Regions from separate parts of the Bradyrhizobium sp. USDA 3256 genome, predicted to be linked through region 1. Evidence: predicted binding sites of a transcription regulator. Region 1 holds the regulator's gene; the other holds the start of a gene.
The links. The regulator PhoB, encoded in region 1, activates phosphate uptake and scavenging genes when phosphate is short. The targets are predictions, from matches to a motif close to TGTCATNNANCTGTCAT.

Region 2: ACVWY5_RS23270 (UDP-2,3-diacylglucosamine diphosphatase) is a predicted target of PhoB. The motif match lies at 3,082-3,098, and genes of this name have one in related genera.

What each region holds. Positions count from the first base shown of each region.
Region 1 covers NZ_JBSSAE010000002.1:8,611,723-8,617,100, reverse strand. Annotated here, with positions in the region: gene ACVWY5_RS42470 (aspartate aminotransferase family protein) at 1-839, opposite strand, end outside; gene ACVWY5_RS42465 (GcrA family cell cycle regulator) at 1,326-1,838, shown strand; gene phoB (phosphate regulon transcriptional regulator PhoB) at 2,068-2,778, opposite strand; gene phoU (phosphate signaling complex protein PhoU) at 2,908-3,624, opposite strand; gene pstB (phosphate ABC transporter ATP-binding protein PstB) at 3,731-4,549, opposite strand; gene pstA (phosphate ABC transporter permease PstA) at 4,546-5,378, opposite strand, start outside.
Region 2 covers NZ_JBSSAE010000002.1:4,518,846-4,524,223, forward strand. Annotated here, with positions in the region: gene ACVWY5_RS23260 (threonine/serine dehydratase) at 112-1,101, opposite strand; gene ACVWY5_RS23265 (glycosyltransferase family 4 protein) at 1,158-2,249, opposite strand; gene ACVWY5_RS23270 (UDP-2,3-diacylglucosamine diphosphatase) at 2,246-3,058, opposite strand; gene thiD (bifunctional hydroxymethylpyrimidine kinase/phosphomethylpyrimidine kinase) at 3,462-4,259, opposite strand; gene ACVWY5_RS23280 (Lrp/AsnC ligand binding domain-containing protein) at 4,455-4,700, shown strand; gene ACVWY5_RS23285 (c-type cytochrome) at 4,823-5,378, opposite strand, start outside.

The sequences.
Region 1 (5,378 bases):
TTGCCGCCGAAGGTCGAGCCGTGCGAGCCGGGCGCCATGCCGGCCGCAGCCTGCGCGGTCGCCAGCACTGCGCCGATCGGGAAACCGCCGCCGAGCGCCTTGGCCAGCGACATCACATCCGGCGTGACGCCCGTGCGCTTGTAGGCGAACAGCTCGCCGGTGCGGCCCATGCCGGTCTGCACCTCGTCGAAGGCAAGCAGCAGGCCGTGCTCGTCGCAGAGCGCGCGCAGCGCCTTGAAGAACGCCTGCGGCGCCGAGCGCACGCCGCCCTCGCCCTGCACCGGCTCGATCAGGATGCCGGCGGTGTGCGGACCGATCGCCTTCTTCACCGCCTCGATGTCGCCATGCGGCACCTGGTCGAAGCCGTCCATCGGCGGCCCGAAGCCCTCGAGATATTTCGCCGAGCCGGTCGCCGCCAGCGTGCCCAGCGTGCGGCCGTGGAAGGCGCCCTCGAAGGTGATGATGCGGTAGCGCTCGCCGTGGCCCTTGGAGAAGTGATAGTGGCGGACCAGCTTGATCACGCCCTCCATCGCTTCCGCGCCGGAATTGCAGAAGAACACGAAGTCGGCAAAGCTCTGCTCGCACAGCCGCGCGGCAAGCGCCTCGCCGTCCGGGCTCTTGAACAGGTTCGACATGTGCCAGAGTTTGGTCGCCTGCTCCTGCAGCGCCTTGACCAGATGCGGATGCGCATGCCCGAGCGCGTTGACCGCGACGCCCGAGGTGAAATCGAGATAGCGGTCGCCGTTGGTTGCGATCAGCCAGGCGCCCTCACCGCGCTCGAAGCCGAGATCGACCCTGGCGAAGACGGGGAGCAGATGCGACGTGGCAGCGTTGGTCATGGCGATCACTGACGGTTTGAAGCCGACAATTGCCGCGCGCCTTGACGCCAGCGCAGCAACGGCCAGCTTCGGAAAACAAAACGGCCGCCTTTGCGGGCGGCACGTGGCGGGCATTCTATGCTGCGGTCAGTAAGTGTCAATCGCCACGAAGTGGCCTTCCTGCAATGCGAAACGAGCGCAATCCGGAGCATTCCGGTGCGGTGGAAAAGCCTCATCGAAATGCTTAACTGTGTGGGAACATGTGGACGCACGGCCGCGGACTCTTGCGCCTGAGTCACGCCATATTGTAGCGTTTGGCCTGTCGGGTACGACATCTCGTGCGGCGGTACTGGACCCTCTAAGTAGCCTTCGTGTCTCGCGTAAACGTTCGGGCGCAACACCGTGCCCGGCGAGGGCTAAGGGATTCTGGCCGCAGGGATATTTGTCCAGATTGGCTCGCAGCGCCGCTCCAACGATTGGCCGGCGCTACGCGAAGGGAAGAATGCGATGACTGTATTGACCTGGTCCGACGATCGCGTCGAGCAGCTGAAGAAGCTCTGGGAGTCCGGCCTGTCGGCCAGCCAGATCGCGGCGGAACTTGGCAATGTGACGCGAAACGCCGTGATCGGCAAAGTGCATCGGCTCGGCCTCTCCGGCCGCGCCAAGGCGCCCTCCACGGCCGCGCCGCGGCAGCGCAAGGCTCGCCCCGCCCAGCACATGATGCGGGTGGCGCGACCGGTCTCGCGCGGCAACACCGCGCTGGCGCACGCCTTCGAGGTCGAAATGGAGCCCGATCCGATCTCCTACGACAATGTGGTGCCAATGAGCCAGCGGCTCTCGCTGCTCGAGCTGAACGAGGCCACCTGTCATTGGCCGGTCGGCGATCCCTCGAGCCCGGAATTCTTCTTCTGCGGCGGCAAGGCGCTCGCCGGCCTGCCCTATTGCGCGCATCACTCGCGCGTCGCCTACCAGCCCGCCGCCGATCGCCGCCGGCCGTCGGCGAAACCGCAGATCAAGTGAGCACTCGGGAAAACGTCGGAAGACCTCAAAAACAAATCCCCGCGAAAGCGGGGATTTTTTTGTGTGACGCAGCCCGGCTATATCACCAGCGTCGTCCCGGTGCATGCCGGGACCCATACGCCGCGGCCGGCGCAATCGGCAAGCGGCCAGACGGCTTTCTAACAACGCCCATTGGTGGCTATTGATCCCGGCTTTCGCCGTGTTGCGGTTTATGAATGCCGCTTGGCCGTTACGGCTGCGGCTCGGCCTTGGCAAAGCGGTCATCGAGCGCGTAGCCGGCGCCGCGCACGGTGCGGATCGGGTCCTGCTCGCGGCCGGGATTGAGGAGCTTACGCAGACGGCCGATATGCACGTCGACGGTGCGCTCATCGATGTAGATGTCGCGGCCCCAGACGCTGTCGAGCAGTTGCTCGCGGCTGAAGACGCGGCCGGGATGCTCGAGAAAGAATTCGAGCAGGCGATACTCGGTCGGCCCGAGATCGATCGGACGGCCCGAGCGCGCCACGCGGCGCTTCTCGCGGTCGAGCTCGATGTCGCCGTAGGTCAACACGGTCGCAAGCCGCTCCGGGCTGGCGCGGCGCAAGAGGCCCTTCACCCGCGCCAGCAGCTCCGGCACCGAGAACGGCTTGACGATGTAATCGTCGGCGCCGGTGGCAAGCCCGCGTACGCGCTCGCTTTCCTCGCCGCGCGCGGTCAGCATGATGATCGGAAGTTGCTTGGTCTCGGGCCGCGCCCGCAGGCGGCGGCACAGCTCGATGCCGGACAGGCCCGGCAGCATCCAGTCCAGCACCACGAGGTCGGGAACGCGCTCCTTCAGGCGGGTGTCGGCATCGTCGCCGCGCCCGACCGTCTCGACATCGTAGCCTTCCGCATCGAGATTGTAGCGCAACAGCGTCGTCAGCGCTTCCTCGTCTTCGACTACCAGAATGCGTGCGCTCATCGGTTTAAGTTCTTTCTCTGTGGTGATCCGTTGCCCAGACGCAAACCGAAACGCTTACTTCCTTGAGCATAGTCCCCGCGGAAACGAGTTGTCGAAGGACAATCCGGTTCCGCGCTTGCCGATCAAGCCTCAGCTGCCCGGCACCGTGGTGGCAAAAGTGGTCATGTCGCCCTTCGGGCGCTTGTCGGTGATCTGCTGGCCCTCGATCATGTAGAATACGGTCTCGGCGATATTGGTGGCGTGATCGCCGATCCGCTCGATGTTCTTGGCGCAGAACATCAGATGGATGCAGAACGAGATGTTGCGCGGATCTTCCATCATGTAGGTGAGCAGTTCGCGGAACAGCGAGGTGCAGATCGCATCGACCTCCTCGTCGCCCTTCCAGACGTTCATCGCCGCCGGCAGGTCGTGCGCGGCATAGGCGTCGAGCACCGACTTGACCTGCGACAGCACGAGGTCGGTCATGTGCTCGAGGCCGCGGATCAGCTTCAGCGGCTGGAAATCGCTCTCCAGCGCCGCGACGCGCTTGCCCATGTTCTTGGCGAGGTCGCCGATCCGCTCGAGGTCGGTGGCGACGCGCATCGCGCTGACGATCTCACGCAGGTCGATCGCCATCGGCTGGCGGCGCGCGATCGTCAGCACCGCGCGCTCTTCGATGTTGCGCTGCAGATTGTCGATCTCGATGTCGGCGGCGACCACGCGCTTGCCGAGCGCGACGTCGCGACGGATCAGCGCGTCGACCGACTCGGTAATCATCCGTTCGACCAGGCCGCCCATCTCGGCGACCAGGCGGGTCAACTCCTGCAGGTCGCTGTCGAATGCCTTGGCGGTATGTTCAGAAGCCATCGCTTGTCTCCCTCAACCATGGTCCCGGGGATCATGGTTTCGTGTCCTGAATTTTAGCATGACCTGATCGGAAAACCGGTTGCCACTTTTCCGGATCATGCGCCGGTCAACCGAACCGGCCGGTGATGTAGTCCTGGGTGCGCCGATCGCTCGGTGAGGTGAAGATCTTGTTGGTGTCGTCGAACTCGATCAGCTCGCCGAGATACATGAAGGCGGTCTTGTCGGAGACGCGCGCCGCCTGCTGCATGTTGTGGGTGACGATCGCGATCGTGTAGTCCTCGGAGAGCTCCTGGATCAGTTCCTCGACCTTGGCGGTCGAGATCGGGTCGAGCGCCGAGCACGGCTCGTCGAACAGGATCACCTCGGGACGCACCGCCACGGTGCGCGCGATGCACAGCCGCTGCTGCTGGCCGCCGGAGAGCGACAGGCCGGAGGCGTTCAGCTTGTCCTTGACCTCGTTCCACAGCGCGCCGCCGCGCAGCGCCTTCTCGACCCGGTCGTCCATCTCGGACTTCGAAATCTTCTCGTAGAGGCGGATGCCGAAGGCGATGTTCTCGTAGATCGTCATCGGGAACGGCGTCGGCTTCTGGAACACCATGCCGACCCGCGCGCGTAACAAATTAAGATCGAGCTTGGGGTCGAGAATGTTGGTCTGGTCCAGCATCAGCTGGCCGACCGCGCGCTGGCCCGGATACAGGTCGTACATCCGGTTGAAGATGCGCAGCAGGGTCGACTTGCCGCAGCCGGACGGGCCGATGAACGCCGTGACGCGGTTGGTGCCGAGCGTAAGGTTGATGTTCTTCAGCGCGTGGTGCTCGCCGTAATAGAAGTTGAGGTTTCGCACCGTGACCTTCGGCGGCGCTTCCGGCAGCGGAACCTGGGGAACGTGGCCTGCGGCAGTCGTGGAGACGGAAAGCTCGGTCATTTTGCGGCCCTTTCGGCACCAAGGATACGCGCGCCGATATTCAACGCGAGCACGGTGAATGTGATGAGCAGCGCACCGCTCCACGCCAGCTCTTTCCAGTAGGCGTAGGGGCTCTGCACGAAGTTGTTGATGGTTACCGGCAGGTTGGCCATCGTCTTGGTCAGATCCAGGCTGAAGAACTGGTTCGACAGCGCGGTGAACAGCAGCGGCGCGGTCTCGCCAGCGACGCGGGCGGTCGCCAGCAGCACGCCGGTGATCAGACCCGATCGCGCAGCACGATAAGCGATCCGCTTGATCACCAGCGAACGCGGCAGGCCGAGCGCGGAGGCGGCCTCGCGCAGCGGATTGGGCACCAAGAGCAGCATGTCCTCGGTGGTGCGCAGCACGACCGGGATCACGATCACCGCGAGCGCGAGGCTGCCTGCGATCGCCGAGAAGCCGCGCATCGGCACCACCACCGCACCATAGATGAACAGGCCGATGATGATCGAGGGCGCGCTGAGCAGGATGTCGTTGATGAAGCGGATCACCGAGGTCAGCTTGTCGTGCTTGCCGTATTCGGCGAGGTAGGTGCCGGCGAACAGGCCAAGCGGCGCGCCGATGCCGACGCCGATCACGGTCATGATGACCGAGCCGACGATGGCGTTGAGCAGGCCGCCTTCGGTCGAGCCGGGCGGCGGCGTGTTCTGGGTGAACAGCTGCACGCTGAGGCCGGCAAGGCCGTTATAGAGCAGCGTGATCAGAATCAGCGCCAGCCAGGTGACGCCGAACAGCGCGGCGCCGACGCAGAGTGCGCGGATGACGATGTCGCTGCGGCGGCGGGATTTGT
Region 2 (5,378 bases), 4.1 Mb from region 1:
AGGCGGCAAGCCCGCGCGTGACGAGTGGCGCGAAGCATTCATGTCCCATGAACCGCACGCGCAACGCGAGCCAGCTCATGTACCGCGGCAGCATCTGCGCCTAACCCGATGTCAGGCGACGAGTTTCGCGAACAGGTCGGCGTCGACATTGCCGCCCGACAGCACGATGACGACGTTCTTGCCCTTGGCATCGATCCGCCCGGCCAGCAGCGCCGCGAGCCCGACCGCGCCGCCAGGCTCGACCACGAGCTTCAGCTCGCGATAGGCGAAGGCGACGGCGGCGCCGACCTCGTCGTCGGAGGCGCTGACGCCATTGGCGAGCAGCTTGCTGTTGATGGCGAAGGTCAGTTCGCCCGGCATCATCGCCATCAGCGCATCGCAGATGGTGCGCGCCGCGACCGGATGCGCCTCGCGATGCCCGACCTTGAGCGACAGGGCGTGATCGTCATAGCCCGCGGGCTCGGCGACGATCACCTGGGCCTGCGGGTATTTCGCCTTCACCGCGGTCGCAACACCCGCGATCAATCCGCCGCCCGAAGCGGGCGCGACCACGATGTCGGGCGTCAGTCCGAGCGCGGCCATGTCCTCGGCGATCTCGCGGCCGGCGGTGCCCTGGCCCGCGATCACGAAGGGATCGTCGTAGGGGCGCACCAAGGTCGCGCCGCGCTTGCCGGCAATGCCGTTGGCGATCGCCTCGCGGTCGTCGCGATCGCGGTCGTAGAGCACGACTTCGGCGCCATAGGATTTGGTGCGCTCGCGCTTGGTGATCGGCGAGTCCGCAGGCATCACGATGGTCGCCTGCATGTTGAGGATCTTGGCCGCAGCGGCGACGCCCTGGGCGTGATTGCCCGAGGAGAACGCGACGACGCCGCCGCTCCGCTTGTCCTGCGGGATCGAGGCGAGCTTGTTGAAGGCGCCGCGAAACTTGAACGATCCGGTCCGCTGCAGCATTTCGGGCTTGAGGAAAATCTGGCTGCCGACGCGTTCGTTGAGAACGGGGAAGGTCAGGAGCGGCGTGCGCACCGCGAACGGCGCGACCACCCTTGCGGCGGCATCGATGTCCGCGGCAGCGACGGGTGGATTGAGAACGGTGTCCGTCATTCGCGATTTGTATCGCGGCGCCGGGCTGGCGGGCAAGACGCTTTAGCGTGACCTGACTAGCGTGAGGTCGGCTGGGTCGCCGGCAGCGCCACAAAATGGTGCTCTTCGGCACCGAATTCGAGCGCCTCCCCCTCGCCGTCTGGCGGCGCGGGGCGGACGTTCATGCAGCGGTCGATGAACACCCGGGCTGAGGCTTGCCAGGTGTGAAGCGCGGCAAAATCGACGCAGGCCTGCCGCGGGATGCTGAGCGCCTCCAGGCAGGCATGGCGCAGATCCGCGTCGAGCACGCCGACCGGCGCCGCGCCGATCACGTCGCGGGGACCGGTGACCGGAAAAGCGGCAACCGGCAGGCCGCTGGCCAACGCTTCCAGCAGCACCAGACCAAACGTATCCGTACGGCTCGGGAAAACGAACACATCGGCCGCGGCGTAGATCTCAGCCAATTCTTCCCCATGGCGGGCGCCGAGGAACACGGCGTCCGGATATTTCCGCTCCAGCGCCGCCCGCGCCGGGCCGTCGCCGACCACGACCTTGGTTCCCGGCAAATCGAGATCGAGGAACGCCTCGAGATTCTTCTCCACCGCCACCCGGCCGACGCTGAGATAGACCGGCTGCGGCAGGCAGAGATCGACGTCGCGCGGATGGAACAGCGCGGTATCGACGCCGCGCGACCAGAGCACCACGTTGCGGAAGCCGCGCTGACGCAGCTCGGCCGCCAGCGCCGGGGTCGCCGCCATCACCGCCCGGCTCGGCCGGTGGAACCAGCGCAGCGCCCGCCACACCCAGGCTTCCGGGACCGGCGTCCGCGCCGAGACGTATTCGGGGAAGCGGGTGTGGAAGCTCGTCGTGAACGGCAGGCCGCGCTTGCGGCAGTAGCGGCGCACCGCAAGCCCGATCGGGCCCTCGGTCGCGATATGGATGCTGTCGGGCCTCGCCGCCTCGATCAGACTTGCGACCTTGGCCCGGTACGGCAGCGCCAGCCTCAGATCGCGGTAGCTCGGCATCGCGAAGGTGCGGAATTCGTCCGGCGTCAGGAAGCTCACCTCGACGCCGAGCGATTTCGCCGCCTGTGCCATCATGGTCAGCGTGCGGACAACCCCGTTGACCTGGGGATGCCACGCATCGGTCGCGACCAGGATATGCGTCATGCAGCGCGTGCCGTCACTCGCGGAACCGGCGCGATCCGGCGCACCGGGTCGGTCCAGGTGATGATCTCGAAATGGCCGTCCTCGTGCTCGGCGAGCGCGGTGCAGCTCTCCACCCAGTCGCCGCAATTCATGTAGCGGATGCCCTGCTCGTCATGAATCGTCGCGTAGTGGATGTGGCCGCAGATCACGCCGTCGCAGCCGTGGCGCCGCGCCTCGCCGGCAAGCGTCGCCTCGAACGCGCCGATATAGTTCACCGCCTTCTTGACCTTCAGCTTGGCCCATTGCGACAGCGACCAGTACGGCACGCCGAACATCTTGCGGAAGAAGTTGACGAAGCGATTCATCTGGATCGCGAAATCGTAGGCCTTGTCGCCGAGGTGGGCGAGCCAGCGCGCGTTCTGCACCACGAGATCGAAAATGTCGCCGTGGATCACAAGATAGCGCTTGCCGTCGGCGCCGGTATGAACGGTGTTCTCCACCACGTCGATGCCGCCGAAATGCGTGCCGTAATATTTGCGCAGGAACTCGTCGTGGTTGCCCGGGACGTAGATCACCTTGGCGCCCTTGCGCGCCTTGCGCAGCATCTTCTGCACGAAATCGTTATGGGTCTGCGGCCAGTACCAGTTCGACTTCAGCGCCCAGCCGTCGACGATATCACCAACGAGGTAGATCGTGTCGGCATCGTGAGAGCGGAGGAAGTCCAGCAGGCGGTCTGCTTGCGAACCGCGGGCTCCGAGATGGACATCGGAGATAAACAAAGTGCGAAAGTGCCGCTCGGGACTTTCTTCACTCAAGGAGTCGCTTCCCATGCCTGTGCACCTAACAGATTCCTGTGACAAGGCGATGACGATCCCCGCGACCCAAGGCCCCACAAACAGTTAACGAGAATCAGCAGTACGCCGCTTCCCTGCGGATAACAGCAGCGTGCGACAATCTGGCGACATCGGCGGTCGCGACTGTGTGGAAGAGGCACTGAAATGCACAGGAACGCTGATCTACCGTCATTGCGAGCGACGCGAACCAATCCATTGCGCCGCAAGCGGGGAAATGGATTGCTTCGTCGCTATCGCTCCTCGCAATGACGGGCTCCATCTTCAGTGAACGAAGACGACGTAGCCCGGATGAAGCGAAGCGTAATCCGGGGTTCTGCGTCCGCGGATGATCTGTTCCCGGATTTCGCTGCGCTCCATCCGGGCTACGCAGCTCCGGGCTTCAATAATATTTGTGAAAGTGATGCACCGGCCCATGGCCGTGGCCGACGGCAAAACGATCTGCGGCGGCGATTGCTTCGGTGATCCAGGCCTTGGCGTTGCGCACGGAGGTCTCCATGCTCTCGCCCTTCGCGAGCCCTGCTGCGATTGCCGAGGACAGCGAGCAGCCGGTACCATGCGTATTGGCGGTCGCAATCCGCGGCGCAGCCAGCGCGATGCTGCGCTCGGCGTCGATCAGATAGTCGATGCTGTCGGCGCCATGGCCGTGGCCGCCCTTGACCAGTACCGCACGACATCCCATCGTCAGCAATCGCTTGCCTTGTCGCTCGACGTCGGCCTCGCTTGAGGCGACCGGCTCGTTCAAGAGCGCCGCCGCTTCGGGCAGGTTCGGCGTGATCAGCGAGGCCAGCGGAAACAGCAGGGTCTTCAGCGCATCGACCGCCTCGGCGGCAAGCAGCCGATCGCCGGAGGTAGCGACCATCACCGGATCGAGCACGATGTGGCGCGGCGCCCAGCGCCTCAGCCCATCGGCGATCGCCGCAATTGTCTCGGCCTGCGCCACCATGCCGATCTTGACCGCGCCGACCTCGAGGTCAGAGAACACCGCATCGATCTGGGCGGCGACGAATGACGCGGGCACCGGATGGATGCCGCTGACCCCCGTGGTGTTCTGCGCGGTCAGCGCCGTGATCGCGGAGGCGCCATAGACCCCGAGCGCCGCAAAGCTCTTGAGGTCGGCCTGGATGCCCGCCCCGCCCGAGGAGTCCGAGCCGGCAATGGTGAGCGCGACCGGCGTCATCTTGCAGCACCAGCGGTTGATACGAATGAGAGCATCACGAACAAGACCATGGCCTGTCCTAGCCCGGCCGCCGATCGGCAGCAAGTTCGCCTGACTTTACCGCAAGTTGGCCTCGCCTTGACCCCTCGCCTCGCCCCCTTGCCTTGGCCGCCCGTTTTGGGCCTATAGTCGCGGAAATCCCCGGAGACGACTTTGATGGTTCCTTTCTTCGTCCAGATCAAATGCAAGCTCGGCCAGTCCTACACCGTCGCCAATGCACTGGCGGAGGCCGAGATTGCGTCCGAGATCTATTCCACCGCGGGCAATTACGACCTCCTGGTCAAGTTCTACGTCGACCACGACACCGACATCGGCCACTTCATCAACGAGAAGGTTCAGGTGATCCCGGGCATCCAGGACACCCTCACGATCATCACCTTCAAGGCGTTCGGCGCGAAGTAGGACGCGCCCGCGAGAGCATGATGAGATCAGGTCGAGCTTGAACGGCGTCGAAAGTTCACCTCTCCCTTGGGAGAGGTGAACCGAAACCGCGGCGAGCCGATTCAACCAAGACCCATCCCGCTTTACGACCCCTTCTCCTTCTTCACCGGCTTCGGCGGCCCCTCGACCGGCGGCAGCGACTTGATGTACTCGGCGATCGCGTCGCGGTCGGACGACGACAGTTGCGAGGTGTTGCGGATCACGCGCACCATCGGCCCACCGGCGGAGTCGCCGTCCGGCGTCTGGCCGCTCTCGAGGAAATAGGCGATATCCTTCACACTCCAGTCCGAGATCCCCCTCGGCGTGATGTTGGGCACCCAGCCTTCGCCCTCCGGATTCGGACCACCGGCGAAGCGCTGCGCGGTGACGATACCGCCGAGGACATTGCGCGGGCTGTGGCACTCGGCGCAATGGCCGAAGCTGTTGACGAGATAGGCGCCGCGATACCAATGCGCCGAGCGGCTTGCATCCGCGATGAACGGCTTGCCGTTCATGAACAGGAATTTCCAGACGCCGACATTGCGCCTGACGTTGAACGGAAACGGCAAATCGTGGTCGCGCACCTTGCCGGCGACCGGCGGCAAGGTCTTCAGATAGGCGAACAGGTCGCGCACATCGCTGACCTTGGCGTGCTGATAG